3 regions of the Bacillus sp. SORGH_AS_0510 genome follow, and region 1 is predicted to be linked to each of the others. Evidence: predicted binding sites of a transcription regulator. Region 1 holds the regulator's gene; each other region holds the start of a gene.
The links. Region 1 encodes Rex, which represses fermentation and respiration genes when NADH is low (regulators of the CRP and FNR family bind a similar motif). Its sites were predicted from a motif close to TTGTGAAATATTTCACAA; they were not measured.

Region 1 (10,857 bases):
GATTACCTATTGTGTTATTTTGCTTAAAAAATCAATCGCCAACTCATTGCCTACCTTTAATCCATAGGTCGTATCCTTGGAGATGACTTCAACTTCACCTCTAAGGAATCCATAATCGACTGATAAAACATCAGTTTTAAAAATACAAAAACCACTCCCTAAATTTTATAGGAAGTGGTTTTTTCTATTGATATCATCATTTACATGACACTTTTACAAATTTGGGAGAAAAATAGCATAAACTATTTCTCCACTGTATGGCTCGAAAGCCTTACATCATGCCGCCCATTCCACCCATACCGCCCATGTCAGGCATACCCATGCCTGCACCAGCTGGTTCTGGTTTGTCAGCAACAACTGCTTCAGTTGTTAAGAACATAGCCGCTACAGATGCAGCGTTTTGAAGTGCTGAACGTGTCACCTTAGTTGGGTCAACGATACCAGCTTGGATCATGTTTACCCATTCGCCATTAGCAGCGTTGAAGCCTGTGCCAACTTCTTCGCGCTTTAAGCGGTCAACGATAACAGAACCTTCAAGACCAGCATTGTGAGCGATTGTACGTACAGGCTCTTCCATCGCACGTAATACGATGTTGATACCAGTTTGTACGTCGCCTTCAGCTTGGATTTCAGCTACTTTGCTATATACGTTTAGAAGGGCTACACCACCACCGGATACGATACCTTCTTCAACTGCAGCACGAGTAGAGTTTAACGCGTCTTCGATACGAAGCTTGCGCTCTTTTAATTCCGTTTCAGTTGCAGCACCAACTTTGATTACTGCTACACCGCCAGCTAACTTAGCTAGACGCTCTTGTAATTTTTCACGGTCAAATTCAGAAGTTGTTTCTTCTAATTGAACACGGATTTGGTTTACGCGAGCTTCGATTGAAGCTGTTTCACCAGCACCTTCAACGATTGTTGTGTTTTCTTTTGTTACAACAACCTTAGAAGCGCGTCCTAAAGATGCTAGAGTCGCAGACTTAAGGTCACGGCCAAGCTCTTCAGTGATTACTTCACCGCCAGTTAATGTAGCGATATCTTCAAGCATTGCTTTACGACGATCACCGAATCCAGGAGCTTTAACAGCTACTGCATTGAATGTTCCACGAAGCTTGTTCACTACTAATGTAGATAATGCTTCACCTTCGATATCTTCAGCAACAAGTAATAATGGCTTACCTTGTTGAACAACTTGCTCAAGAACTGGAAGGATTTCTTGAATGCTAGAAATCTTCTTGTCAGTGATTAAGATATATGGATTTTCTAAAACAGCTTCCATCTTGTCAGTGTTTGTTACCATGTAAGCTGAAACGTATCCACGGTCGAATTGCATACCTTCTACTACATCTAATTCAGTAGTGAAGCCTTTAGACTCTTCGATTGTGATTACGCCATCGTTACCAACGCGCTCCATAGCTTCTGCAATCAATTGACCTACTTCTTCGTCAGCAGCAGAGATTGCCGCAACTTGAGCGATAGAAGCTTTGTTTTCGATTGGTTTAGAGATGGCTTTTAATTCTTCTACAGCAGTAGCAACCGCTTTTTCAATTCCTTTACGGATACCCATTGGGTTTGCACCCGCAGTTACGTTCTTTAAGCCTTCGCGAATCATCGCTTGAGCAAGAACAGTTGCAGTCGTTGTACCGTCACCGGCAACATCGTTTGTTTTGCTTGCTACTTCAGCAACAAGCTTAGCACCCATGTTCTCGAATGCATCTTCTAATTCGATTTCTTTTGCAATCGTTACACCATCATTTGTGATTAGTGGTGAACCGAATTTTTTCTCAAGAACCACGTTGCGTCCTTTAGGTCCAAGAGTAACTTTCACAGCGTTTGCTAGGGCATCAACACACCACGTAGCATTGCGCGGCGTGCTTCTTCACTAAACATAATCTCTTTAGCCATGTTCAAAAAAACCTCCTCATATGTTTTGAAATTTTATTTTTGGTATAAAACCTTACTCAACAATAGCAAGGATATCGTTTTCGCGTAAAATTAAATATTCAACACCCTGGTATTTCACTTCAGTACCAGCGTATTTTGAGAAGATAATGCGATTGCCTACAGTAACATCAAGTGCTACACGCTCTCCGCTTTCAAGTACGCGGCCAGTACCAACGGCAACAACTTTTCCTTCCTGAGGCTTTTCTTTCGCTGAATCTGGTAATACGATACCGCTTGCAGTTTTTTCTTCTGATTCAACAAGCTCAATGATAATGCGATCACCTAATGGTCTTAACAAATCAAACAACCTCCTCAAATATATATGTAATTCTGTCATTATTAGCACTCTCAATTAATGAGTGCTAACACAATTATTATAATAATGAATCTGACTTTTTTTTGCAAGTATGAAGCATAAAAAAATTTGAAAAGCGGAGGCGCCTCGTTCACCACGACAGGCAAATGTTCTTCTGCAATAAAAGTCCGCACTTTGACTTTTATTGCCGAAGGTTATTTGACCCGAGGGGCTAGGCGCTGGAGCTAGACATGAATCAAATTATATAGTTGTTGGCAACCTTATAAAGTATGCGAAGTGGAGGACATTCTATACCTGTCTTTGGAAAATAGTTCATCTAAATTGAAACAAGACTCATTTTAAGAGTAAAATAAATAGTAGTGTAATAAAGATAAGAATACAGTTTAATTAAATTATATAGATGTATGAAAAGGAGATTTCCATTGAAAAAAGAGTATTGGTGGATCATCATTGTTTATATTGCTATGCAGCTATCGAGTCTTGTCGGACTTCCCGTATTATTATACGGCTTCAAATATGCAGGAATTAACCAACGGCTGGCTGTCCCAGTTTGGCTGATTGCTAGTTTTTCGATTGCCCTAATTATCATTCTTTTCCTTTTACGAAAAGAATTCAATACGAAGAGACTAGATGAGCGCAGCAGTTCTCTTGGCATGTCCATCGCCTGGGCCATCTTCGGTGTGTTTTTAGCCTTATTTTCGCAATCCATTGCTGGGATGATTGAGCATCTCATGGGGATTAAATCAGGGTCTGAGAATACGAAGGATATCCTGACCATCATAGACACGTTACCATGGGCCATACTAGTAACAAGTATTTTCGGTCCGATTTTAGAGGAAATTGTTTTTCGAAAAATTATCTTTGGCTCTCTTTATAAGCGGTTTAACTTCTTTATCTCTGCACTCATCAGCTCAGTTGTTTTCGCTTTAGCACATATGGAACCTGTGCACATTTTACTTTATTCAGCTATGGGCTTTACGTTTGCCTTTCTATATGTCATCACCAAGCGGATTTGGGTACCGATTTTTGCCCATGTGACCATGAACACCCTGGTGGTCTTAGTCCAGCTAGTCTTTAAAGACGATATTGAAAGACTGCAGCGTCAGGCTGAAGCGGTTCAAAACTTTATCGGAGGATTCTTATGAGACGTTCACCTTTGTTTTCCGGTTTGATTTATTTCTTTTTAGGCGGATTGTTTACCTATTTCGCCATTGACGATGTTCAAAAAAACGGCTGGGGCTTTTTCAGCTACCTACTAGTTCTTCTCGCCACCTTTGACTTCGGCTCGGGCCTAAAAATGGTCGCCTTTCACTTTCGATATAAAGATAAACTGAAAAAATAAAGCTTATATTAGCTAAAACATTTAATTTTTAGCTAATATAAGCTCTTTTTTATGTGTAAAATTACACTCTATCTTAAGAAATTATGTTTTATCAGCGAATTTCTAACCTTTATCGGCGCATTGACCGGTTTTATCAGCGAATCTTGAATTTTATCAGCGAATTCAAGCCATTTATCAGCGAATCACCAAAAAAGGGTGTCAGGCACCAAGTGAAATTTTCAAAATGGTGCCTGACACCTTTTATTTTGAACCTTCTCTGCGGTTAATCACCATGTGTTCTTTACCTAAAATGAAGATAAATAAGAAGGCGAGTCCTGCTGGTACGAGGGCCCATGTAAACGTGTGGACAATCGAGCTGGAAAGTGCATCAGTAATTTTATCAAGAATCTGTGGCGGAATCATTTTCCGGCCCTCCTCTGATAATAACGCACGTGAATCTCCGAACGCTCCCCCCTTCGGCATCGGCCCCATTCCAGCAAAGGCCTTTCCAAGACCTTCTGAAAAATCATTCCGTTGAATCGTACCGAAGACGGTAATTCCGATCGTCATGCCAAGCGAACGAATAAAGTTACTAGTTGAAGTTGCCGATCCCCGCTGCTCCATGCCAAACGGATGAATCGCTGCCATGCTCAACACAGAAAACGAGAATCCCACTCCCAGACCAACAACGATCATATATAGGGTTAATATCGCTCGGCTGGATTCTGGGGTGAGTGTACTTAACAGCAATATTCCACCAATCAAAATCACACCGGACACGAACATGATATTGCGGTAGCTCATTTTCGTTGTTAAAAATCCACCTACTTGAGCGGTCACAACAGATCCCAGCATCATAGGTAATAAAATCAACCCCGAATTCGTTGCACTGCCGCCATATACCCCTTGGACAAAAATCGGGATGTACACCGTTGCTGCCATAAAGGCCGCTCCGTAAAACAAGCCGACAATGGTGCTCCCGGCAAACAGCCGGTTTTTAAACATGGAAAAAGAGATAATTGGATCCCTAGCCTTTGTCTCCGCAAATAAAAAGAGGAGAAACAGAACCGCAAATCCTGCAAACAAGCTTACAATCGTCACCGAATCCCAATCATATTTCTGTCCCCCAAGCTCTAGAGCAAACATGAGACAGACCACTGCGCTAACCAATGTCACCGCGCCCCACCAGTCAATGGTTTGCTTTTGATGAACAGGTGACTCTTTATAGGCAATCACAATAAAGATTAATGAAAGAATCCCAAGCGGCAGATTAATGTAGAAAATCCAATGCCAACTAATATTGTCTGTAATATAAGCTCCTAACAGTGGCCCGAAAATGCTCGACAACCCAAATACCGCTCCAAACAAACCGCCCATCTTCCCCCGTTTCTCCGGAGGAAACAGGTCAAACATTATCGTAAAGGCAATCGGCACAAGCGCTCCGCCGCCGACTCCCTGAATGGCACGGTAAATACTTAACTGCGTGATCGTTTCCGCCGTCCCACACAAAGCGGAACCCGCCATAAATAAAATTAATCCAAAAATAAAGAACCGCTTCCGCCCGTACATGTCAGACAGTTTTCCGAAAATCGGCATACCTGCCATCTCTGCCACCATGTAAGCAGACACAACCCAAACAAAGCTTTCAAGGCCGCCGAGGTCCCCAACAATCGTCCCCATCGCGGTAACGACGATGGTATTATCCATCGATGCCATTAAAATACCTAATAACAGCCCTGTGACTACCAAACCTAGTTTACTATCCTTCGCTGTCATACCTTTCCCCCTCTATACCTTCGTTTTTGTTTTAATCGTAGCAGTAGGATCATGAGTCAAATTCTCTCGATATTCCACCAGTCCGATGTCACACCCAGGTCCAATTTTCACCACATTTCCCCGAACGATTGCTGCTTTCGTGTTCTCCAAATACACCTCATCGCCTTCAATCACCTTCGCATGGAGCGAACCTGATTTTTTTGAAAGTGGGATATTCGTGAATGGAATTAGCCAAGAGCCTCTCTTCACTGAAATTTTTCCGCCGCCGATTTCCTCAGCCGTGCTTTCCCCATGACTTACAACAATCTTTATCGTATCCGCTGACAAGAGCCCCTTGATCTCGAAACCACCGCTGGAGTCAAATGTCTCATACTCGACATCGCCTTTTACCGATATGCTCCCTTTAATAACAGCGGACTCTCCACTCAATCGATCTTCAGCCTCGAGCAAGCCGTAAATCTTCATTTTTTTCAACTGCGCCTTACCCCCGACTGACATCGTCCCCATAACGAGTGTTTCCTCGGCCTCCATCATTCCTTTTACCTCTGCTTCACCAAGGATTTTAGCCGAACCCGCTTTGACATTTTCCCGAGCCTCACTCGTTCCATATACATGAAAGCTGGAGCAGTCTACATCATTGACGATGGTCCCCTCTCCTCTGATGCTGATTTTTCTATATTGACCGCCAGGATAACTCCCTGAACCGTTGATAATAAGGTTACTACTTTTCTCCATGTTCCTTCCCTCCTACTACACCTTTCTACTTTCATTGACTACAGCCTGTTTGTGCTGCGAAAAATCGTCCCGGTATTCCACCACAGCGATTTGACAATTCCGGCCAATCTTCACCTGATTTCCACGTACAACCTTAGCAATCGTATTCTCCAGTTCGATTTTGTCTCCTTCAATCACTTCTACTTCCAACTGTGTAGGAAACAACGGTTTTATTAAACTCCCAAAAAGGGATCCTTTATATTTCACGGTGATCGTTTCTCCGCCAATCTCTTTTGCCTTACAAGGACCATGCAGCTGAATTTTAATGTCCTCCGCATTTAATAACCCACCAATAGAAAATTGAGAATCGGCTTTAAACATCTCAGCCTCGCAATCTCCTCCAACCGTTAAAACGCCATTAATTTTGACTTCATCAGCCTTTACTCTGCCACCCACCGACGCCTTACCGTAAACCTTTACGATTTTTCCAATAAGATGTTCCTCAATCTTTGCCGTTCCATCGATTGAGACGTTTTGGGACTCCATCGTCCCCTTTACCTTTGCTTTGCCGTTTATTTTGGTGTGCTCACTTTTCACATTTCCATCCACTGTCCCGAACCCATTACTTTCAAACTCTATGCATTCCACATCACTGTGTACCGTACCGAATCCATTCAATGTGACCTGGTGAAATGCTCCACCGTTCGAGGCTCCGAAACCATTGATGACTAAGTCTCCTCTATCCTTCGTATCCATGTATATTCTCCTTTATAGTAATTTAGCCTTGATCTCTTCCATGCAGGACATCAGGGAAAGCTGGACGACCACTTTTGTCCCCTGATCAAAATGAACCGCTTCCGCGTTGATTAACAACAGACACGTTGACACGCCAAGCTTGCGCGTAATGACTACTTCACAGCTTTTTTGTTTAATGATTGCAGCATGCTCCTTTAATACCTGTAGCAGCATTTTTCCCTCATCCAAATTAATTTCGCCGGATTGCAGCAGCTTCTCTAAGACGAATACCTCAAGCATCCTGTTAATCGAAAACGTTTGGCTGCCTTTTTCATTCTCTAAGTAAAAATTCATTACACTTATCGAAACAATGTTACGTTTCACTAACTCATCCTTATCTAACTGCAGGTCTGAAATATTCGGTGAAAACATGTCTGCAAGTTCATCAAGTGAAAGATTTTCCTTCATTGTTTGAATTTTATTAATGCGCTCCAGAATCTTTTCTTTTGGAAAAAATGTCTCCTGGCCGGTAAAGGTTGATTTCCGGATGAACCACTCCTCCGGAATAAGGTCTTTACGCTTCCACCTATACAACTGTCCATACGAAATTCCCGCCAATTCTAATAGGTCTTTTTTTGAGATTAACTCCTCACTCATGATAAAAACCCCTTTCTGATTAACAATGTAACATAACACTGTTACGTTTGTAAAGTTATAATTTACAATTTTATGTAAAAAAGGCTTTTTTTAATGGGGTACCATTCTTTGAATAACCGGAAAACCTCCGCTTATCTATTCCTAAATGAGCTCGATTTTGCAAATAACCGGAAAAACTCCGTTTATTCGTTACTCTTCTAAGGGAGCAATCCAAATTAGCCAGCTTCTTCGTAGTATAGCTTTGATACAAAATGAACATTATTTCCCTTTTCCTCCATAACAACAATGGTTACGTAAACAGAAAAAATAAAAGGCCTTCTACGAAGCAAGTTTCGTAAAAGGCCTTACCTAGTACTATTCATCTGTATCTTCTGTTGGATAGTGTTTTAAAAAGTAAACCAATGATTGCAGTTCCACGGCTAGGTCGATATGATGAACCCGGATGGATGCCGGCACATTTAACCTGGCTGGCGTAAAGTTTAAGATTCCTTTCACTTCCGCCTTCACAAGTCGGTCTGTAATTACTTGTGCAACCGGCGCTGGAACTGTTAAAATGGCTACTTGAATATCGCTGTTTTCCAACACCTTCTCTAGGTCATCCAAATGATAAACCGGAACTTCCCGAATTTTCGTCCCCATTTTTTCTGGATCGACATCAAAGGCAACCTCAATCTTCGTGTTGTTATTCTTCAAAAAGTTATAGTTTAAAAAGGCCGTCCCTAGATTACCTACTCCAATTAACGCAACCTTTGTTAATACATCTTGATCCAGCGTTTTCTGGAAAAAGGTTAACAAATAGTTTACATTATAGCCATACCCCTTCTTACCTAAAGCCCCGAAATAGGAAAAGTCACGGCGAATTGTTGCCGAGTCCACCTTTACCGCTTCACTTAGTTCTGCGGATGAAACTCGTTGTTTACCGGAAGTATGCAGGTTCTTTAAAAATCGATAATAGAGGGGCAGCCGCTTGGCTGTCGCCTGTGGTATTTTCATTGTTTCGTTACTCATCTTCTCCCACATCCCATGAATGGTTTTCTTACATCTTATTTAACCTGACCATTTCTCCTAAAATCACCGTTTTTGCCGCCTGTTTTCTCCACTAAATAGGTTGGTCCAATGACCATCCCTTTATCAACTGCTTTACACATATCATAGACAGTTAGGGCACAAGCAGATGCAGCTGTTAGCGCTTCCATTTCCACACCTGTGCTCCCTTTTGTTTTCACTGCTGCCTCAATATGTAATTGAAAATTTCCTGTTTGCTCCTCTTCCCACGCAAAAGAAATATTAACTCCTGTTAGTGGAATAGGATGACACATCGGAATGAGATCCCATGTTTTTTTAGCCGCCATAACAGCCGCCACTTGGGCAACAGCTAAAACATCGCCTTTTTTCATCTCATGATTGGTGATCTTGTCAAAAATCTCTTTACTTACGGTTATGCTAGAATGAGCAATGGCAGTTCGCGCCGTTTCAGGTTTGTCACTGACATCCACCATTTTCGCTCTGCCTTCTTCATTAAAATGCGTAAATTCGGCCATAAAAAAATCCTCCTATCAAAAAATAATACACTATTTTCCCTTTTATGTGTGTGAAACTTTGAACGAATGAAGCAATTTTTTATCAGAAGAGGCACGGGAAGAGTCCGAGTTATTGCCGTCATTCCGCTAATACGGTACACTAGTCCTAAGTAATAGAGGTGAAAAATATGATTTTATTACAAGTCAATCAATTACAAAAATACTATGGTGCTGACCTTATTTTATCGAATATAAAGCTAGAATTACAAACAAGAGACCGCGTGGCTCTTGTCGGCCGTAACGGGGCTGGAAAATCGACACTTCTAAAGATTATTGCCGGACATTTGTCCCATGATGGCGGAGAAATTATCAAGCCAAAGGAAGTAACGATCGGTTATTTAGCCCAAAATACAGGATTAGAATCCAATTTATCCATTTGGGATGAAATGCTGACCGTTTTTGAACCACTTCGCCTCATGGAAAAATCTCTTCGCCAGCTGGAAGAACAAATGGCAGACCCCGCTGTGTTTGAAGATGCCGTCAAGTATGAACGGGTTCTTAAAGAATATGATACCCTTCAAGTAAAATTTAAGGAGCAGGGTGGATACCAGTTCGAGGCTGACATTCGTTCCGTTCTCCATGGTCTAAACTTTCAAGACAATTCCCTCATGATTGCTAGTTTAAGCGGAGGGCAAAAAACCCGGCTTGCTTTAGGGAAACTGCTGTTAACGAAACCTGATATTTTAATTTTGGACGAGCCTACCAACCATCTGGACATTGATACCCTTTCCTGGCTCGAACAATATTTGCAGGGATATGATGGCGCTATTTTAATCGTCTCCCATGACCGTTACTTTCTAGATAAAGTCGTGAATCAGGTCTATGAAGTTTCCCGCAAGCAAATCCAACGTTTTCCGGGGAACTACAGTGCGTACCTTGACCAAAAAGCGGCCAATTATGAACGGGATATGAAACTGTATGAAAAGCAACAGCAAGAGGTAGCGAATCTGCAGGATTTTATCCAACGAAATTTAGCGCGCGCCTCAACAACGAAACGGGCACAGAGCCGCCGGAAAAAATTAGAGAAGATGGAGTTAATGGACCGCCCTCTTGGGGATGAGAAGTCCGCTACCTTCTCTTTTGAAATTGAAAAACAAACGGGGAATGATGTATTAACCGTCGATTCACTAGCGGTTGGTTACGAGGGCGATAAAGTGTCTGAGGATATCTCCTTCCGTGCCTTTAAGGGTGAAAGCATTGCCCTTGTCGGCCCGAACGGAATCGGTAAGTCTACACTTTTAAAAACCATTATTAAGAAGCTCCCCGCACTTGGTGGAACCATTCAATATGGGACAAACCTTGCGATTGGCTATTACGATCAGGAACAAGCAGAGTTAACCTCTAATAAGCGAGTATTAAATGAGCTGTGGGATGATTACCCGCTAAAAAATGAAAAAGAGATTCGTACCGTTCTAGGAAACTTCTTGTTCTCTGGTGATGATGTGCTAAAAATTGTCTCCACTCTTAGCGGAGGCGAAAAGGCACGGTTGGCACTTGCCAAGCTCATGCTAGAAAAGGCCAATGTTCTGATCCTCGACGAGCCGACGAACCACTTGGACCTTGATAGCAAGGAAGTCCTGGAGAATGCACTAATTGATTACCCTGGTACGATTTTGTTTGTTTCCCATGACCGCTATTTTATAAATCGAATTGCTACGAAGGTATTGGAATTAAGCCGTCACGGCAGCACAGAGTATCTCGGAGATTATGATTATTATTTAGAAAAGAAACTCGAACAGGAAGAGTTGGCCGCACTGGCACTGGCTGAATCCGCCAAAAAGGCTGCTCAAGCAGACGTCCTAGAGAAAAAC
Region 2 (10,857 bases), 2.7 Mb from region 1:
ATAATGGTGCGATAGACCTTAGCGCATGAGCAGTTCCAATCAATCCTTGTTCGAGCCGTTCGTGGCCCATTTCGGCAATTGAGTTATTTAATGAAATCCAGGCAGCGTTTGTATGAAGTTCCTCTTCTGGGAGATGGATAGGACCTGATCCAATATTTTCGTGTGTTTCAAATTTGATTTTTTTAAAGATTGTGGCCATCGCTCTTACACTAACATCACCAAAACCAATCTCCGCATCCTCTAGAGGCTGAAGTTTGTCTACTTCTAAAACTTTTAATTGGACAGCTAAATTCGCATCTGTAAAATAATCAACGTCTACTTCCCTTACAAACGCCTTCTTTTCATCCCAGTCCAATTTTTCCACTTGAAATTGGGTACCTTGATGTAAATAAATCGCCTCATCATGGAGAAGCGTCATTGCAGAGAACCGATCCATTTCACCAATTACTCTAACATTCGCAACATCCGATTGATCAACTATAATGACATTCTCTTGTGAAGCTGAACGCAAGCTGATGTTATGTGCTGGGAAAGAATCATTCATCCAGAACCACTTATCTCCATTCCGATATAAGACTCTTTCCTCTGTTAAATATTCCAATAGCTCTTCTGTTCCCACAGATCCAAATTGCTCTCCTGATTTAAATGGAAGTTCATAGGCGGCACATTTCATATGGTCAATCAAAATGATTAGGTTATCCGGATTTATTCTCGCTGTTTCAGGGCTCTTTGTTAAAAAATATTCTGGGTTTTGAATGATATACTGATCCAGAGGACTAGAACTTGCCACCATAATAACAAGCGCCTCTCCATGACGCCTCCCGGCTCTTCCCGCCTGCTGCCATGCACTCGAGATTGTCCCTGGATATCCGGTCATTATGCAAACTTGGAGCTGTCCAATATCGACCCCTAATTCAAGAGCATTTGTGCTAACAACACCGTATATATCCCCAGAACGTAGACCCTTCTCTATTTTTCTTCTTTCTGTTGGGAGATAGCCTCCTCGATAGCCCATAATGGACTTGTCTCCCAACTGATTTTTCACAAGCTCCTGCAGATAGGTTAGGATAATTTCAACTCTTACTCTACTTCTTGCAAAAACAATCGTTTGTATTTTATTTTTTAATAGTTCCCCTGCTATTTTCCTAACCTCAAGAGTTGCGCTTCGTCGAATATTTAAGGGCTTATTGACAATTGGTGGATTATAAAAGACAAAATGCTTTCTTCCACTTGGAGCACCATTATTGTCAATTAGATACATTTTTTCTTCTGTCAATTTTTCCGCAAGTTCTAAAGGGTTTGCAATGGTTGCAGAGGTACAAATAAACACCGGACTACTTCCATAGTATCGGCAAATTCTCTTCAACCTTCTAATTACATTGGCCACATGGCTTCCAAACACCCCCCGATACGTGTGGAGTTCATCAATGACGATATATTTCAAGTTTTCAAAAAGTGAAACCCATTTTGTATGATGTGGAAGTATGGCAGAATGAAGCATATCAGGATTTGTAATTACTACATGTCCAGCCTGTCTCACCCTTTGACGAATATTAGCAGGTGTATCGCCATCATACGTATAACTATTTATATTTACACCGGCTGCTTGAATAATTTCATTAATTTCACTTTTTTGGTCCTGCGCGAGTGCTTTAGTAGGAAAAATATATAATGCTCTTGAATTGGAGTTTTGTAGGATCGTTTGCAAGACAGGCAGGTTATAGCATAGAGTTTTACCAGATGCTGTTGGAGTAACGGCGACAATACTGCTCCCTGTCATTGTTTTTTCATAAGCTGATTTTTGATGAGTATAAAGCTGCTCGATCCCTTTCGTTTTAAGTGATTGTATTAACACCGGATGCAATTCATCTGGAAGTGGAACAGACTGTGCTTGCTTTTCCGGAATAGTATGCCATGTAACAATATTTTCTTTAAAATCTTCCTTTAGCTTCAATTCTACTAACATTTCTTGAAGGTTTTTCTTACTATACATGCTATTCACCTCGTTATTTCTATTTCAGCGAATGAACGTTCGTAAAAAAAGTATATCATAAAAATAAACTATTGATGGAATTTTTGTTACAATAGAAGGTATCTGAAAAAACATGTAGGTGATTGTATGAAAATAGAAGCTATTAAGAAGGTTCTTTCTGAGTTCTCCCTCTTTAAAGAATTAAATGATATGGAATTAACCAAGATAACTGATATCGCCATTGCCCGAGATTGGAAAAAACAGAGTCATGTTTTCCTACAAGGGGACCCACTTGAAAATGTCTATTTTATTTATGATGGTAGAATTAAAATTTACAAAAGTGATATTAACGGGAAAGAACAAATTGTTGCAATAGCCAAAAAAGGTGAGATGTTTCCGCATGTAGGCTTTTTCAGAAAAGGAGATTATCCTGCCTATGCGGAAGTTCTTGAGCCGTCTACGCTGGTTGCTGTCCCTATTTCAAAATTCGAAGCAGTACTAATCGAAAATCCTGAGTTGTGTATTAAAGTATTTAAAGTGCTGGGTGAAAAAATTGTAGATTTACAGAATCGGTTAGAAGAACAAATCCTTAATAACACATATGAACAGATCATCAAGTTAATCATTAGACTTGCACAAAAGCATGGTCAAGACCAAGGCGATGGAACAATTCTTTTAAAATCAGAATTCACCAACAAAGATTTGGCTAATATGATTGGTACCACACGCGAAACAATTAGCCGCACCCTTACAAAAATGAAAAAGGATGAATTAATCGAAGTAGATGACGAAGGTAATATGATCGTTGATATAGAAATTCTTATGGAAGAAATACACTTAATTTAATTGTAGAAACCCGCCATTTCTGACGGGTTTTTTGTTATTTCACTGATAGCTGAAGCATTTCTTCCATATCTTCTTTTGCTGTATTAATCAATTTTAAATTAAATGTTTCTTGGAGAACTTGTAAAACTCCTTCAGAAATAAATTCAGGCGGTTTAGGTCCAATTCGTATATCTTTGATACCTAAACTAAAGAGCCCTAACAAAATGGCAACTGCTTTTTGCTCAAACCATGATAAGACAATGCTTACTGGAAGTTTATTAACATCACATTCAAAGGCATCAGCCAATGCTATCGCAATCTTTACAGTAGAGCCAGAATTGTTACATTGTCCGAGATCGATGTATCGTGGAATATTTGTCCCAGGAACAACGCCATAGTCTACGTCATTAAAGCGGAATTTTCCACAAGAAGTGGTTAAAATAACTGTTTCAGGTGGCAATGAAGTTGCAAGTTCTCGATAATACTCCCCACCATGCCCTGGTGCATCACAGCCAGCAATGACAAAGAAACGCTTAATTTTACCAGCTTTTACTGCTTCTATTACTTCAGGTGCTAAGCCAAGAACCGTTTCATGATGAAAGCCAGTTAATAGTGTTTCACTAGATTCAATGGCTGCTTCAGGTAGCTCTAATGCTCTTTCAATTAATGGAGAAAAATCATCGTTCACAATTTTTTCTACGTTTTCTAGACCTGCCACTTCGTATGTAAACATTCTATCCGCATAGGACCCTTTAATGGGCATTACACAGTTAGTTGTTGCTAAAATTGCGCCTGGAAAGGTTTCAAACAGACGACGCTGATCATACCAAGCTTTACCGATATTTCCTTTTAAATGAGCAAATTTCTTTAATGCCGGATAACCATGTGCAGGCAGCATTTCAGAGTGAGTATAAATATTTATACCCTTTCCTTCCGTTTGTTTAAGCAATTCTTCTAATGCAAAAAGATTATGTCCAGTAACAACAATGCACTTGCCTTCTATTTTATTTTGGCTGACTCGGATTGGTTCAGGTATACCTAAACGTTTTGTATGTGCTTCATCAAGCATCCCCATTACTCGAACAGCTGCCTGACCTACTTTCATAGCCATATCGATATGTTCCTGCACATTAAAGTTAGAATTGGTTAATGTAAGATATAATGCTTCGTGTGTTGTTGCATCTACAAAGGAATCTGTATATCCCAGTTGATTAGCATGTGTGCGATAGGCCGCAATTCCCTTCAATCCAAAAATAATTGTATCTTGTAAACTTGAAATCGTTTCATCTTTCCCACATACTCCAATAACCTTACACCCACCTGTTGGGGTTTGCTCACATTGATAACAGAACATAAACATTTCCTCACTTTCCTTAAACTACTGCATAGCATACAAACAATCACACATTATTAATGTGATATATATCACAGAAATTCAGGTTGTAAAAAATCGTTCAAATTTTTATAACAATATTATGGCGGCACCTCCCTAGTTTTAACTGCATATTATAGGAAGTGAATTATTGGAAAGAGGAGGAACCATCATGACATCTATGCCGCCGGAGGATCATAATAACGGGAAGAAACCATTGCCAGAGCCATTTCGTGAATTATTTAAATCAATGAATGATTTCTTCACTGAAAAACCAGTAAGGGGATTTTTACAATCGATCGATGATTTCTTTAAAACTCCTTTTCCAGTTGGATCTGGTTTTCATGTAGAAACAGTTGAAACAGGAAATGATTATCTTATTACAGCTGAACTTCCTGGGGTAAAAAAGGAGCAAATCCATTTGAATATTTCGGGGAATTATGTAACCATTTCAGTTGAGAATAAAGAGCTAGAAACAGAGGAAGACGATATAAATAAAACATTCCGCCAAAGATTTACTCGACATCAATCGTCACGGACCATAACACTCCCCCATACAATCAACGAAAAAATGGTAAAAGCCTCCTATAGGGACGGCTTACTTCAAATTAGAATTCCTCAGGAAAAAGGGAAATTAATTGACATCGAAGATTAATAACATAAAAACAAAATGAGGCTGACTCACTTGAGTCAGCCTCTTCCCTTATACTTTGGCTCTGTTAAAATCTTCTATTGATTTCCGCTCCAGGCACTTCGCTTTCCGTGGGTGTTTCGGCGAGCCTCCACGGAGAAAAGCGCCTGCGGGGTCTCTCCTGAACCATACTCCCACAGGAGTCTTCGTGCCTTCCGCTCCAATCAACACTGTTATTTAACACAGCCTATACTTTAAATATACCACCAAATCCTTTTACAAGCGATGATACTTGATTTACCGCATTCATCATTTGTCCTGCCGTGTTAACCATCTTCGTAAAATCTACTGATCCATCTTGTGACTTAAACGAATTTAATAATGATTGCACTCCTCCAGGTTGTTTAGGAATCATATTTGATTTTGGATAAGGATTCATCATCGGATAACCTGTCATCGGCATGTAAGATTGGGGAAGATTCGGTTCCTCCTTTGGCTGCAACGGATTTTGGAAAAGAAATTGCGAATCCTTTTGGGAATTTGGTTGATTCTGGTATGGCGCATTTTGTGGCACATAGCCTGGTTGATAGTTTTGATTATATGGCTGATAAGCTTGTGAATAGTATGAATTTTGTTGTTGATAAGGATTCCATTCATAATTTTGAAGTTGGGTTTGGGTTTGGTAAGGATATGGCTGATTTCGATGCATAGTTGGTTGATACAATTGAGTACTTAACGGACCTTGGTGCATCATTTGCCCCGAGTATCCATAATTAAAGAATTGATTTGGTCTATTTCCACCAATCATGGGCAAACATCTCCTCTGTGACTTTCTCTATTACACAGTTTATGAAGATATGATGGAAAGGTGATTATTTTATTGGAAGGGACATTGTCTAATTAAGAGGAATTTTGTCTAAAGTTTAAATATTTTAAAAACTAGGAATCCTTTCTTTTCGTGTTACGATAAGAAAAAGGATGAAGGAGGAGCTAACATGGACATTCATGAATTAAAAAGCAGATTTAATCAAAGTCGGGACTATCAAACAGATGACGTTAATGCATTAATGGATTTTGCTAAGAAAGCGTATATTCATAACGAAATTACCATTAAAGAATATCGCCTTCTTGTCCGTGAACTTGAAAATCAAGGTGCGGAAATACCTGAGACTGAAAGCGAAAACTCCCTCATCGAAAATTCATAATACCAATCAAAGAGATGCCTAAGCATCTCTTTTCTCTTTATTTACTTCCTTCAATACTTCCTGCAAGAAAAATTCTACCGTTCGATGAGCATTTAAAAATCTAGTTCTACTAGTTTCAGGAAAAAAGGCTTGAATAGATAATTGTTCTATATGTTCTGAAGTTGTATCGATACGCTTTAAATGGAGATGCTTATGATTAGAAAGGGCCAGCCAGTTTTTCATTGCCTTCTTCCATTCACCATTAATAGATCTTACTTGGTCAGAGAATGGTTTAATTACATCGTGAAAATCATAATTAACTCCTGTTTCCCTTCCTTCTTGATAGTATTTCATAAATAATTGGTTATATCTTAAGAGTTGTTCTGTTAAATGTTCAATTTCTTCTAACATTGTTATTCCTTTCTACAACAAAATAAAAAAGTAGCAGATTCCTATTGCTACTTTAGCATATATGATCATTTTTAGCTGTATTTAGAACCCTAATTCAAGTTTTAAAGGTGTTGCTACTGGGTTGTTCTTTTCCCCGTACACATCTGTCTCCATCTGTAAACCATTTTGGTCTTCTAATTTATTTTCTATCACTGTAAGTTTTTGCATAGGTTTAGTTAATTTTTCCTGTTCTTGCCGGTTTAAATTGGAGCGAAGGTCGGAGAATGATGCCTCAAGAACAGATTCCAATTCTTCTAATTGATCGTATATTTCTGTCAGCATAGTAAGCAATTTTTCCTTTTCGGACCGTGGCTTATTCATAAATAAATTCCTCCTCGCGTTATTCTTCTTGGTATAATTCTCCTTCTTTTTTAAGCTTCCTTCACGCATGACAAAACTAGAAGCAATTCGTCAAAGAAAGTGGCAATCCAGCACTCTAGTCTATTCATTTCGACAACTTTTAAATTCGAATGAAAAATAAAAAACCGCACAAGCTAATACAGGAGGTGTTTTTAAAATGGCAAAAAAGAAAAACCAAACGAATAAACAACCACAATCTCAAGAAGCAAAAAGAACAGGCTATGGTGACAAAAAGCTTGAAGGCCCTAATCGACCAGCAGAATAGGTAAAAGAAAAAAGCAAGGGGACCCTTGCTTTTTCTACTTCCATTTATTTAATTGTAATACTTGGTGTAATGAGAGCATTAATTGAAGTTGGTGAGATTTTTTAAAGTACCAATCCGTAAGATGAATAGGATGACGATGTCGGGCAGGAAAGTATAACCAAACAGGTGAAACCCGTCTTTCTACACTCCAGTCAGAGTATGTCCGCTGATGATGGTCAATAACCGGAAAAATAGCTCGAAGTATGGGTGTTCTTCTAACTGCCTTGCTTTTAAAATATTGTTCATAGTCATATCTTGATCCTGTATGTGGCGTTTTCTCCGCAAACTCAAAAAAATATGGAAACAATCTAGGATGAAAAAGAATATTTGCTAATCTCTTGCCTAAATTGATTCGATTGGAAAGTGACTTAAACCCATTTACACTAGCACCATAGACCTCTCCACCGCAGGTTGGAAAAAGGACACAACTAAAATGAAGCCAGTCTTGAAAGGAAAAAACCATCGATTGGAAGACCTTTTTCTTATATACAGGATGCTCAATAACTGGGGTATGGATCACATTTTGTTCATTAATAATTAAAGCCCTGGTGAGCCTTTCCTTATCATTATTTATCCAGTATTTTTGCCACTCTTTTTGTATAAAGGAAGAAACATAAAAATAAGGTAGTAAATGAAACATTGGTCGATTTAATTTCGTCGAATATTGATAGAGCAATAATTGAGGATAAACATCATGGAAGATAAGCCAATTTGCTCGCTCGTATGTTAGAAAAAGCTGTTTTCTTACATGATCCGCTAAAAGATGCGGGAATATCGTACCTTCTAGGTCACACATATTCCACCCTCCGTTTCTTGATACCATACTTGCAAGAAACGACCAAATAATATCTGGGTTTTTTTTAAAATACGCAAAATAAGCATCTGTTCTCGAAATATTATCCACGTTTTTTTTATTTGTTTCAGTTAGAATTTGACGAATGATTGATTGTTCCTGTATCGTTAGGTGATTCATATTCATTGTTCATCTTCCTTTTTATTTTTAATAGAGTTAGAGTTCTGTGGATTTTCTTCTTCTAAGAAAAATGAATCATGATTATGTATAACATTCACGGTACAATTATTATTAGAGTGTGTTAACAAGAATATTTTATACACCTCAATTACTCTAAGATTTGGTATGATAGGGAATAGCTTGAGAGGTGCATATATATGAATTTTAACTATCCTAATGGAAAAAGGTACAAACCTAAGGATCACCCACCGGAATCAAAAACTAAGAATATGAAAAATAGTTCCTACAGTAATCGAGGAATGACTCTAGAGGAAGATTTAAACGAAACGAATGAATTTTATCGTGCTAGAAAAATTGCAGTGATTCATAAAAAACCTACACCTGTTCAAATCGTACAAGTTGATTATCCATCTCGAAGTGCTGCTGTTATTAAGGAAGCATATTTTAAGATTGCGTCAACAACCGACTATAATGGGGTATATAAAGGGAAATATATTGATTTTGAAGCAAAGGAAACTCAAAACCCTACCTCATTTCCACTAAAAAACTTCCACCAGCATCAAATACAGCACATGGAAGAGGTAATTGAACATGGAGGTATATGTTTCGTAATTCTTCGTTTCACCAAATTTGAACAAGTGTACCTGCTAGAGGCTAAACATTTGTTAATGTATTGGGAACGAATGATGAGCGGTGGAAGAAAGTCCATTACGAAAGAAGAAATTGAAGAAAAAGGTCATCGCATTCCACTTGGATTTCAACCTAGAATTGACTATATTAAAGTAATAGAAAGACTGTAGCTTTCTACAAGTGGAAAAGTGCAAGTTAGAAAGGAAGGAATCAAAACATGTCTGAAAAATATCAATCAAGAGAGGAGCGCCGAAAGCAACTCCAATCCAAAGGTAAACCCAAAGCCAAGAAGAAGTCTGGCGGACTTTTCAAAAAAATATTTTTAAGTCTTGTTGTACTTGGCATCGTAGGTATTATTGCTGGAGTGGGAACTTTCGCTTATTTGGTAAAAGATGCTCCCAAACTTGACCCAAAACTATTAAAAGATCCAATCCCTTCTAAGATTTTAGATAAAGATGGAAAGCAGATTACTGAAGTTGGTGCTGTAAAACGAGAGTATGTTAACTATAAAGACATACCAAAGCAAGTTGAAAATGCTATTTTAGCTACTGAAGATTATCGCTTTTACAAGCATCACGGTATTGACCCTATTCGCCTTGGAGGAGCCGTTTTAGCAAACTTACAACACGGGTTTGGTGCCGAAGGTGGTAGTACTATTACCCAACAGGTAGTTAAAAACTCATTTTTAACACATGAAAAAACTTTAAAGAGGAAAGTCCAGGAAGCATGGCTATCTTATAAGCTTGAACAGCAATACACAAAACACCAGATTTTTGAAATGTATGTAAATAAGGTGTTTGTTTCTGAAAACAGTCACGGTATTGCTACCGCTGCAAAAATTTACTATGGCAAAGAATTAAAAGATTTAACATTATCTGAAGCTGCACAAATTGCAGGTATGCCACAAAGTCCTAATAACTATAATCCATTTAACCATCCTGACTTAGCACAGAAGAGACGGGACATTGTCCTAACATTGATGCATCAGCATGGATATATTACTAAGCAGCAAATGGAAGAGGCTAAAAAGGTTTCTGTTGCATCAACCGTTTTACCACCAGAAAAACGTAATGTGGATAAAGATCCATATGATTCATTTGTCGATGCAGTTATTGACGAAGTAAAAGAATCGACTGATTTTGATATTTTTACTGATGGTCTTACTATTTATACAACTTTAGATACGAATGCCCAAGATTATGTAGAAAAAATACTCAATTCAAAAGAAGGGATTATTAATTACCCAGATGACGATTTCCAAGCTGGTATTGCCCTTTTAGATACAAAAACAGGAGAAATTCGTGCAATTGGAGGCGGACGGAATCAACAAGTAAAACGCGGATTTAACTACGCGATCGATACTAAGCGTCAGCCAGGTTCGACAATCAAGCCAGTCCTTGATTACGGTCCAGCGATTGAATATTTAAATTGGGGAACCTATGAAATGATTGAGGATAAACCAATAACGTATTCTACTGGTAAAAAGTTTGGAAACTGGGACCAAAAGTATAAAGGCCCAATGACAATCAGAACTGCCCTGCAATTATCAAGAAATACCCCAGCCGTCCAGGCACTACAACAAGTGGGATTAGATAAAGCAATGGACTTTGCATTAGGTCTTGGAATACCTTTAAAAGAAATTTATGAATCCTATGCCATTGGAGGATTTGGTGGAAAGACTGTAGGTGTCTCCCCTCTTGAAATGGCTGGTGCCTATAGTGCATTCGGAAATAATGGGATGTACACTAAACCACATGCTATTAAGAAGATAAAATTGCGTGATGGTACAATGATTAGCTCAGAACCTAAACCAAAGCTAGTCATGAAGGATTCAACCGCTTTTATGATTACAGACATGTTAAAAAGTGTTCTCGTTTCACCTGGAACAGGAACTAGAGCGAAAGTACCAGGACTCCCAATCGCCGGCAAAACGGGAACAACAAATTATACAGATGAAGAGATGCAACGTTGGAATATTAAAAGTAGTAGCTCCGTACCAGATGCCTGGTTTACTGGATATACGACTAATTACACCGCATCAATCTGGACAGGATACAAGGATCGCTCAACACCAATTAAAGCCGTGGGAGACAATCAAAGGATTGCACAGCTCATCTTTAAAAATCTAATGGCTTACGTTTCAAAAGATATTGAAA
Region 3 (10,857 bases), 2.5 Mb from region 1:
GTCTGATCAAAAGCTTATGAGCCCTCTCAGCTCCCTTGATGGCATGGATATCATTTTGTTTATATAAATCATAATCCCATTTTCCATTTTTATACCAAGTGTAATGTCCCATATCATGAAGAAGCCCAGCTTTTACGGCAATATCTACATCCTGATGATGCTCCTTTGCTAAATGAAAAGCATGGTAGGCAACAGCAATCGCATGGGCAAGTCCTGAACGATTCAAATACTTTTGTGCGATATGATGGTTAAATATATTTAATAAAGTGACGTCTCTCACATGCGATCCCTCCTTACTTTTGCAATATAGTATATTTTATTTATTATATGATACGCAAGAATTGTTAGTTAATTTAATAAAAAAAGAGAGAGAAGAATAGCTCTTCTCTCTCTACATTAATTACTTTCAGATGTTTTTTCCGATTTATTTCCCTTTGGACCTAAATATTCGTAATCATTTGGATTTATGGATGTGTAGCCCTGCGGCTTATAGAAACGTAAAAGATCTTTATAAACAATTTCATCAGACATTTGAAGTTCAGTATTCACTTTTTCACTAATGTCCTTACATGCATCGTTGTTATCTAGAAGTTCAGCAGTGTCATATGAATAACATTTTTCGTTGATTTGAATTGCATCTGATGAAACAAAGTCTCCATTTCTAAAAGTGGCCCAATTTCGGTGGTCCTTCGATAGAAGATCTGAACCAAATTCCATATAATCCTTAGTGTCTATACCCAATAAATGTAATAGGGTTGGACGTACATCAACTTCTCCACCAATTTGCTTTTGAACTCCACCCTTAACACCTGGGACATGGATGAACAATGGTACACGCTGTAATTTTGCATTAATTGCTGGAGTGATTTCGTCAACTCCAAGTACTTTTGCCATTGCATCATTATGATTCTCAGAAATACCATAGTGATCTCCATACATCACAATAACAGTGTTATCATATAAACCTGATGCTTTTAAATCATTGAAAAACTGCTCAAATGATTGGTCCATGTAGTGTGCAGATTGGAAATATTGGTTAACAACTGTATCTCCGTAATCCCCAGCAGGGAAATCTGTGTCTTCTGGGTCCATTTCAAATGGGAAATGGTTAGATAATGAAATAAACTTTGTATAAAATGGTTGTTTCAAACTTTTAAGAATCGGCATAGATTCCTTAAAGAAAGGCTTATCTTTCATGCCGTAGTTTTTTGTATTTTCTTCTGACATACTGTAATACTCTGCATCGAAAAATTGATCATACCCTAATGCTTTATACATTACATTTCGATTCCAGAATGTCTTGTAATTACCATGGAATACAGCGGAATTATACCCGTAACCTTTTAAAATAGCCGGTGCTGCTTGGAATGTGTTTTGTGCCTTATTTACAAAGACTGCTCCTTGAGCCATTGGATATAAAGAGTTTTCCATTAAGAATTCAGCATCAGAAGTTTTCCCCTGACCTGTTTGATGATAGAAATTCTCAAAATAGAAAGTATTGTTATCATGTGCTAAAGAGTTTAAGAACGGTGTTACTTCTTGACCGTCAGGCATTTTGTAATCAATCATAAAGCTTTGGAACGATTCCATTGAGATATAAATGACATTCATTCCTTTTGCTTTGCCAAAATATTCTGGATTTGGAGCTGCATAGTTTGCTTTTCGATAATTCTCCACCTCAGTAATATCACTACTATCTGCTAGCGCACGCTGAGATGATGATTTAATATTTTGAATCACGTCATAAATCGTAAAGTTGTATGCACCTAAATACTTCACTAAATAGTTACGGTCAAAAGAACGCGTAAGTAATTGTGGACGATCTTTTTCTGCTAAACCTAGGTTAAATAAGAAGGTAGTGATCGAAAATAAAAGGACAATTTTAAATGACTTACGGTTGGAAACTGTTACCTTCTTAAAAACTGTTAATGCAAGTGCAATCAATATAAACATGTCCGTGAAATAAAAAATATCAAATGGGGACATTAATGATAGCGCACTATCACCAAGCTGCCCAGCATTCGTCTTCGTTTGCATAAGTACAGGCACTGTGATGAAATCATTAAAAAAGCGATAATAGGCAATATTAGCGTATAATAAGAAGGACAAAAGGAAGTTAGTGATAATCATGACAAGCTTTGTCCTTTTCTTAAATAAAAGAGCAATCCCAAAGAAGAAAAGTGCAGAACTCAATGGATTTATCAGTAATAAAAACTTTTGAAGGCTATTATCAATTCCTAAGTTAAATTCAATTTGATAAGCTGCATATGTTTTAATCCAAAATAATACTACTGCAATAGCAAAAAAAGTAACATGGTTTTGTTTAACTTTTAAAGGCAGTCTTATTTTATTCATTTCTCTCTCTCCTCTCACTTACCAATTAAGCTCCGGTAAACGAACCTCAATTACTATATCATACTTTCTATAAAAATAAAAACATAAATTATGCCATTATATGTATTATTTAACGCAAAATTTTACATCATTATTTTTATATTTTCGACATTTTTAGGTCTCTGTCTGTCGGTTCCTTCGGTTCCACCTTTTTATCTTTATGTTAGTCTCCTGTTGGACATGACTCTTTTTCATACTCATCATTATAAGACGAATGAAAATGCTATTGGTTTCACTTTTTTTAACTTTTCCTTAAAACAGATCCTTTTTACTTCTTCTTATTAAATGTTTGTACGAGTAAGAGGAATCATTTCTACATATAATAAACCTCGAACGGTTGTGCAGGCAATATGAATTTAGACTTATCTTTTTCAAACCTTTGTTCCTTGTAGTAGCTCTAAATAAAATAATATCATTTCAAAGAATTTCTAAAGGGAGTGTTTAAATGCCCAGAATTAGACCTGAGTTTACAAAAAGTCCTTATTTTGTGGATGAGCCTGGTAATTGGCACTTTAAACCAGGGGCTCCAAAAGGATTGCAGTTGGAACTAGAAAATTACCTTGCCAGTCTAGAAGATGTAGATGAACCCGGGACAATAAATGGCATTCAAATTGACTACCCATATTACAATTAATAACTTATTATTTAGTACCCAGTTTTCACTATTTATAATAGAAGGAAGCAGTTACAAAAAATAAAAATACAATTTAGGAGCGTAATGTATGAATATTAACCGAGTGAAACAAATTTTATCCTCCTCAGCAGATATTGAAGTTAAATATAATGGTGCTTCAGTTTGGATTGATCAACTTAACGAAGATGGTAGAACTGCCACAGTTCATTTAAGAGGGCCTCTTGAGGAAAGAACGATTGTAGAAATTGGGGAATTAGTAGAAGGATAAGAATGTCTCATAAAGTATAGAAAAACCAGCCAATGGCTGGTTTTTTAATGGCTTACTATACTAAATTTTGCAAGCATCTGGATAGTTACATCATCCATAGGCGGATTGTGAATACCGGCTCTAACATCTCGATAATATCGTTGTAACGGATTATTAATGGAAAGACTTCTAGCACCCACAACCCTCATAGCTAAATCAACTACTGAAATAGCCGTATTTGTAACGGTTAGTTTAGCTGCACCTAATGCTGGGCCCATTTTTACTCTTTCCTCTTCAGATGATAGATCCCATTGTTTTGCCACTCCGTATAGAAAATACTCTGCTTGCATTAGCATAAGCTCCATCTCACCTATCTTTTGTTGAACATTTGGTAATTCTATAATTGCTCCACTAATACTATTTGGTGTGTATTCTTTTGCAAACTCAATAGCGTAACGTTTAGCCGCCTTTGCAATTCCAAGATAACATGCAGGGATATGTAGAAGCCATCCGTTCGCTTTTTTTCCTTCCATTACTACCTTTTCAACAAGATACTCTTCAGAAAGAACAACATTATTAAGTATTAAATCATGACTCGCAGTACCTCTAAGTGAAATACTGTCCCAAGTCTCTACAATTTCTACTCCATTTGTGCTCCGTGGAATTAGAAAATTCCCTATTTCTTCAGAGCCTTTAATGGAAGCAGAAACTATGAAATAATCAAGAACTGGTGACATAGTTGTAAATGTTTTTCTACCATTAACTGTCCAATTCCGGCCCTTTTTTTCTGCAATTGTTTCTGGCCTACCTCCACGGGTAGGACTTCCTGTTTTAGGTTCTGTTGCAGCACTATTTATTAATGCACCCTTTTTAACATTTTCAAAAAGGAAATCTAAGATCGATTCATTCCATGAATTTTTTTCTCTAAGATTCAAGATAATTCCCATGTGCCATCCAATAGAAAGCGCTGTAGCACCATCGCCTTCTGCTATTAATTCTTGAAGGCGGATCAGTTCATAAAGAGAAATTCCCTTCCCTTCGTACTTCGTAGGTAACGTTAATGTTGTATAGCCCGTATCTTTTAAATCCTGAATATTTTCAAATGGAAAACTACCATCAATATCCACTTGATGCGCCCTTGTTAAAAATGTTTTTGATAGCTGTCTCATGAATTCGATCCGCTGTTCGATAGTTCCACTCGTTTGAAAGTCCACTTCATTCCCTCCATCCTAAAAACTAAAATGATTTATAATAACATTACCATATAATTCTCAATTAGCCTGTTAGATTGCTATAAAAAGCAAAATAAAAAAGCAATCAAAATAGTTGAATGCTTTCAAAAATACATCTAATACTCTCATAATATGTCACTTAAATTTCATCTTTGCTTTTTCTAAATAATTTTTTGTTCCCCACTATAGTCCTCCTTCCCCATCGTTAATTCATTCATTAACTGTTTTACTTTTTTTAACGCACGATGTTGTGTGGTCTTTACTTTACTCTCAGACCACTCAAGTGCTTTAGCAGTTTCAGAAATTGACATCGAATGGATATATCTCAATATTAAAACCATTCTGTAATCAATCGGACATTTATCTACACAAGTATAAAGCATACTAATTTGCTCATTTTTAAGTGAAATTTCCTCAGGCAGAGGAGAGGAATCCTTCAATTCATTTTTATTCCAGTCAAAGGAACTAATAATTCTTTTTTTCCAACCAGAGTTTTTTCGAAAGGAATCAATGGCAACATGCCGGGCAATCGAGAATAACCATGTTTTTTCACTGCTCTTCCCTCGAAAGGTCCCATAGGATTTAAATATACGTATATAAACTTCCTGTAAAAGGTCTTCTGCTTGTTCACGGTTGTTAACCATATAATATAAAAATGAAAATAGATCCTGATGATATTTATCATAAAGTTCCTCAAATTGACCTGGCATATTATTCGCCTCCTTTCAATCCATAAGGCGAAAAAAAGCCATTAAAAGTTACAACAATAAAAAAAAATTATAAACTTGGCAATTATAACTGATAAAATACCTAATTCGAATCATCATTTCGGTTATTAAGTTTACTCTATATTTGCAAATCTCTCCAAATCACTGTTCTCTCCTATTACTACCAATACATCCCCGTGATTTATGACTTTATCTGGTGAGGGCGAAATGTTAATTTCATCTCCATGACGGATAGCTATCACACTTAAATTAAACTTTGCCCTAATATCAAGTTCTCTTAAAGTTTTTTCATTCATCCGGTCGGGGATTTTCACTTCCTCAACACTATAATTTTTCGAGATTTCTATAAAATTTAATACTTTAGGAGAAATTAACTGATGGGCAACACGGATGCCCATATCTCTCTCTGGAAACACAACCCAATCAGCTCCTACCTTGTCTAATACCTGACCGTGAAGCTTATTTAGTGCTTTAGCAATTACCTTTTTTACACCCAGTTCCTTTAATAGTAAAACACTGAGAATACTGGCTTGTATGTCATTTCCAATTGCAACTACCACTGTATCAAAATTTCTTATCCCGATGGATTTTAATGCCTCTGAATCTGTAGAATCCGCAATAACAGCATGCGTGACGAAAGAATGGGATTCCTCCACTCGTTCTTCATTTACATCAACACCTAACACTTCTTGTCCAGATTCGAATAACTTTTGGGCAATACTAAGCCCAAATCTACCTAAACCAATAACTGCGTATTGATTTGCCATTTTTCAAATTCTCCTTACATCTTCATAATTTAGATGGGTATATATACTACTTTTGCCCTTGGAGGAATAAAATATTTAGTTCCAATCCTATTTGTGTATTTACCAACATCTATTTCAACAAAAAACTTCATAAAAATTCCACCAATTGTGTCGTACCTCACAGTATTATTTGGCAGAGTGTTCTATAATACTGAAGAAAATTTCCAATTTAATCAAAACTATTTGTTAGTATTACTGGAGGTTACTGGTAATAAAAAAAATAATGAATTGGGAGTTAAGGGGGATAAAATGAATCAAGGATCAAAGCAGCTTTTTATTCAAACGGGTAGTCTAGTCGCGGGATTTATGGTTTGGGTGCTTATTTCTTCACTGATGCCTTTTATTAAGGCAGATATACCTTTATCATCCACAGAAATTGCTTGGGCAACAGCTGTACCTGTTATTCTCGGATCCCTACTAAGGGTTCCGATTGGTTATTGGACAAATCGGTATGGAGCAAGAATTCTTTTTACTATTAGCTTCTTACTTTTACTTTTACCCATTTCAATTATTAGTTATGCGAATTCGTTATTCCTGTTAATTCTAGGCGGTTTTATGCTTGGGATCGGAGGAGCTGTATTTTCAATCGGTGTTACATCTCTTCCTAAATACTATGAAAAAACAAAACATGGATTTATAAACGGTATTTATGGTGCAGGAAATATTGGGACAGCTATAACCTCGTTTTCTGCACCTGTATTAGCTAACATGTTCGGATGGAGAAGTACTATTAAAATATTTCTAATCATAGTGTTAATCTTTGCAGTGATAAACTTTTTATTTGGTGACAGGAAGGAAAAGAAAGTAAATAACTCATTATCAACCCAGGTTAAAGATGTTTATAAAAACCCTAAACTTTGGTTTTTATGTTTATTTTATTTTATTACCTTTGGATCTTTTGTAGCGTTCACCATATATTTACCTACCTTCTTAGTTAATCATTTCGAATTAGACAAAGTAGATGCAGGTTTGCGCACAGCAGGTTTCATTGCACTTGCAACCTTCTTTAGACCAGTTGGCGGCTGGCTTGGTGATAAGATCAACCCTTTTCTCATCCTTATGGCTGTATTCTTCAGCTTAACTTTTGCTGGATTTTTACTTTCATTTACACCATCATTGCCTATTTATTCTTTTGGGTGTCTACTAGTAGCTTTCTTTGCAGGCATTGGAAATGGCGCCATTTTCAAGCTTGTACCCTTATATTTTTCAAAGCAGGCAGGTATTGTTAACGGGATTGTTGCTGCTATGGGAGGATTAGGTGGTTTTTTTCCCCCAATTATTCTTACCATACTTTTTAATTGGACTGGTCACTATGCGATTGGTTTTATGTCACTTTCTGAATTTTCACTTGCTAGTTTAGTCATCGTTGTTTGGCTTTACTATCAAGATAAATTAGATATTTCAGCAAAAATAGTTAACCATGCGGTAGACGGAATTTGCGTCACTGATGTTAATGGGATTATTCAGAGTATAAATCCGGCATTTACCAGAATTACAGGATATACTGAGGACGAAGTAGTAGGAAAAACCCCGAGCGTCCTTCAATCTGGAGAACATGATAATGAATTTTATAGACAAATGTGGACTCGCTTGAAATCAGAAGGATTTTGGGAGGGTTATATATGGAATAAACGCAGGAATAATGAGATTTATAAAGAATGGTTAACCATAACAGCGATAAAAGATGATATAGGTGAAACAAAAAATTACGTTGGAATGTTTAACGAAGAAAAAGAATAGGTTTCAGGTGCTTAAAGTAGATCTTCAACTAATGAGGGTCTCTTTTTTTAGGTTTTTAAAAGATAAATATTACAACTTTTTGTCAAACAATCTGAGTTCACAGTTCCTTCACTATTTTTGTGACGTACGTCACAAAAATCATGTTACCATCTGTCTTATAGTAATTACACAAGGAACATTTATAGATTAGTAACTTTAAATACGATTCATATATAGGAGGAAATAACATGGCAAGAATTACTTATTGGAATCCAGAAGACGAAAAGTTTTGGAACGAAGAAGGAAAAAAACACGCAAAAAGGAATTTATGGATTTCTGTCCCATCTTTGATGCTTGCTTTCATTGTTTGGCAAATATGGTCAGTGGTTGCCGTTAGACTTAACGATATTGGGTTTCATTTTACAGAGGAACAACTATTTACACTTGCTGCTATTCCCGGCTTAGTTGGAGCTACACTCCGTTTCGTTTATACTTTTGCTGTTGGTTCTATGGGTGGTAAAAACTGGACAGTTATATCAACAGCGATTTTAGCTATACCTGCAATTGGAATAGGTTTTGCAGTTCAAAATCCCGATACTCCATTTTCCATTATGCTCCTTCTAGCTGCACTTTGCGGACTAGGTGGCGGAAACTTTTCTTCATCATCAGCAAACATCAGCTTTTTCTTTCCTAAAAAGGAAAAAGGAACAGCGCTTGGTATTAACGGTGGTTTAGGAAACATGGGGGTATCCGTAGTACAATTTATTACACCTCTAATTATTACATCTGGAACTTTTGCACTTGTTGGTGATAAACAGGTATTGGCTACTGGCCAGGAAGTTTGGTTACAAAACGCAGCATTCATCTGGGTTATCCCAATTGTTATAATGACACTGCTAGCCATTTTAAAAATGGATAATGTACCTGGTGCAAAGCAATCTGTAGCTGATCAATTTATGGTAGTTAAACGAAAGCATACTTGGATTATGACAGCACTTTACGTTGCAACATTTGGATCATTTATCGGTTATTCAGCTGCATTTCCATTATTATTAAAATCACAATTTCCAGAGCACATTTCATTAGCCTTTCTTGGGGCGTTAGTGGCAGCTGCTGCTAGACCTGTAGGAGGCTGGTTAGCAGATAAACTCGGCGGCGCTAAAGTAACAGCATATGTATTAGTTATTATGGGAATTGGAGCAGCAGGTGTTATTTACTTCTTAAATGGTAAACAATTTACCGGATTCCTAACTGCTTTCTTAGTTCTATTCCTTGCATCTGGGATTGGTTCAGGATCAACTTTCCAAATGATTCCTACCATCTTTATACCAAAAGAGGCAGCACCTGTAATTGGATTTTCTGCAGCGTTTGCAGCGTACGGTTCTTTCTTTATTCCGAAACTATTTGGATGGTCAGTTAAAGCAACTGGTACACCAGTTACTGCATTCTACTTCTTTATCGGGTTTTATTGTATAGCATTTGGCTTGAATTGGTTCTTCTATCAACGAACAGCAATAGCAAATAAAATAGTAACAAAACAAAAACCTGCCTAGTTTGGCAGGTTTTTTTATTAATCCAATATTTTTACCTTTATATCTTTTCTACCCCACTCAAGAGCTTTTTCCTCTGATGGGATAAACACGTCAATCCGGTTTCCTTTAATAGCTCCACCAGTATCAGATGCAATAGCTACACCATATCCTTCTACTTCGACCTTACTTCCAAGTGGAATGACAGATGGGTCAACTGCAATAACCTTAGCATTAGGGTTTGCATTTAGATCAAGTCCTGTTGCCGTAGTTCCGCTGCAGCCTTCACATGAAGCAGTGTAGGCAGTTGCCTTAACTGTAATTTCTTTTGGAGTTTCCTCCGCTTTCGATGTAGGTTGGACTTCTGTTTTGCTTTCAACATTAGTTGCTGCTTCTACTTTTGGCTCCTCGCTGTTTGGTGCAACAGTCTCTTTAGGAGAAACCTCAGATGCTTTTGAGGTTATAGTTGGTGATGTTGGTTTAACCATATTACCAGTAGAAAAATCATTTACTTCATCATAGATTACTAATTGTAACCCTGGATGGATGAGATCTGTATTTAAACTATTCCATTCTTTAATCATAGTAACTGACACTTGATTTTCTTTCGCAATATCCCAAAGCGTATCATCCTTCACCACTGTGTATTTCTTTTCAGTTGCAATAGTTAATACGTCCCCTGGATGAATTAGGTCAGTAGAAAGGTGATTCCACTTTTGAATATTTTCTACAGATGTATGATGTACACGAGAAAGATCCCATAGGGTATCACCTTTCTGTACTGTTAACTCTGCAGCTTGTACATTAGCACCTACAGTTCCTGAGAGTGCAACAACTGCAATAAAAGTTTTCATCTTTTTTATCATTTTTTTACCTCCCATGTTCTTTCGCAGCTAACTTTCATTCATCTTAACATGAATTTTTACGAAACAAAGAACAAAGGCATGTTAATTCGTTTACAAGCATGGCAGTTATATTACAATAACATTTCTGCATTGCTGTATTATAGCATTCAATGAAATTACTTCCTATTCTGGTACTTTTTATACATATTTTAATAAAAAAAATAGTGTAGGAATGATCCTGCACTATCATACAATAATATTACTTATTCAAATTCTAGAAATTGCAACAGCACACGCTTTATATTCAGCTGTTCCAGAAATTGGATCATATTCATTTAAAGTTAACACATTTGTGGGAGTTTCACTCCAGTGGAAGCTCATGAATACAAGACCCGGAACCACTTGATCTGTAATCTTCGCTTTCACCTGAAGTTCTCCTCTTCGTGAACGAACCTGGACTACTTCTCCATCACATATTCCTAGTGCATTCGCATCTTCAGGATGAATATCAACCGTTTCTTCTGTTTGTTTTATTTTCACACCGGATGCGTAATGCCGTGTTTGAGTATGTGTATTATATGACTCATATCTTCGGCCAGTCGTTAACATAAAGGGATAGTCACTATCCGGCAATTCTAATGGTGCTGTATAATCGACAGGAACAAATGGTGCCTTTTTCACTTGTGAATCATTTTGATGAAAACGTTCGTGCATAACGAATGT

Region 2: hcp (hydroxylamine reductase) is a predicted target of Rex. The motif match lies at 4,211-4,228, and genes of this name have one in related genera.
Region 3: QE429_RS11820 (NarK family nitrate/nitrite MFS transporter) is a predicted target of Rex. The motif match lies at 7,899-7,916, and genes of this name have one in related genera.

The regions. Positions count from the first base shown of each region.
Region 1 covers NZ_JAUTAU010000001.1:4,812,965-4,823,821, forward strand. Annotated here, with positions in the region: partial or broken gene groL (chaperonin GroEL) at 272-1,908, opposite strand; gene groES (co-chaperone GroES) at 1,961-2,245, opposite strand; gene QE429_RS24315 (CPBP family intramembrane glutamic endopeptidase) at 2,686-3,408, shown strand; gene QE429_RS24320 (YdiK family protein) at 3,405-3,605, shown strand; gene QE429_RS24325 (MDR family MFS transporter) at 3,846-5,360, opposite strand; gene QE429_RS24330 (cytoplasmic protein) at 5,373-6,095, opposite strand; gene QE429_RS24335 (polymer-forming cytoskeletal protein) at 6,111-6,830, opposite strand; gene QE429_RS24340 (YhbD family protein) at 6,843-7,466, opposite strand; gene QE429_RS24345 (redox-sensing transcriptional repressor Rex) at 7,821-8,474, opposite strand; gene moaC (cyclic pyranopterin monophosphate synthase MoaC) at 8,510-9,007, opposite strand; gene QE429_RS24355 (ABC-F family ATP-binding cassette domain-containing protein) at 9,175-10,857, shown strand, end outside.
Region 2 covers NZ_JAUTAU010000001.1:2,115,594-2,126,450, reverse strand. Annotated here, with positions in the region: gene QE429_RS10875 (DEAD/DEAH box helicase) at 1-1,993, opposite strand, end outside; gene QE429_RS10870 (Crp/Fnr family transcriptional regulator) at 2,120-2,818, shown strand; gene hcp (hydroxylamine reductase) at 2,853-4,157, opposite strand; gene QE429_RS10860 (Hsp20/alpha crystallin family protein) at 4,342-4,824, shown strand; gene QE429_RS10855 (YppG family protein) at 5,048-5,608, opposite strand; gene yppF (YppF family protein) at 5,796-6,005, shown strand; gene QE429_RS10845 (DUF1798 family protein) at 6,024-6,395, opposite strand; gene QE429_RS10840 (hypothetical protein) at 6,477-6,755, opposite strand; gene QE429_RS10835 (DUF2515 family protein) at 7,094-8,077, opposite strand; gene recU (Holliday junction resolvase RecU) at 8,269-8,871, shown strand; gene QE429_RS10825 (PBP1A family penicillin-binding protein) at 8,919-10,857, shown strand, end outside.
Region 3 covers NZ_JAUTAU010000001.1:2,295,115-2,305,971, reverse strand. Annotated here, with positions in the region: gene QE429_RS11860 (HD domain-containing protein) at 1-280, opposite strand, end outside; gene ltaS (lipoteichoic acid synthase) at 397-2,355, opposite strand; gene QE429_RS11850 (hypothetical protein) at 2,840-3,028, shown strand; gene QE429_RS11845 (H-type small acid-soluble spore protein) at 3,117-3,296, shown strand; gene QE429_RS11840 (acyl-CoA dehydrogenase family protein) at 3,341-4,489, opposite strand; gene sigX (RNA polymerase sigma factor SigX) at 4,669-5,217, opposite strand; gene QE429_RS11830 (potassium channel family protein) at 5,349-6,002, opposite strand; gene QE429_RS11825 (nitrate/nitrite transporter) at 6,291-7,781, shown strand; gene QE429_RS11820 (NarK family nitrate/nitrite MFS transporter) at 8,009-9,313, shown strand; gene QE429_RS11815 (LysM peptidoglycan-binding and 3D domain-containing protein) at 9,331-10,155, opposite strand; gene fdhF (formate dehydrogenase subunit alpha) at 10,402-10,857, opposite strand, start outside.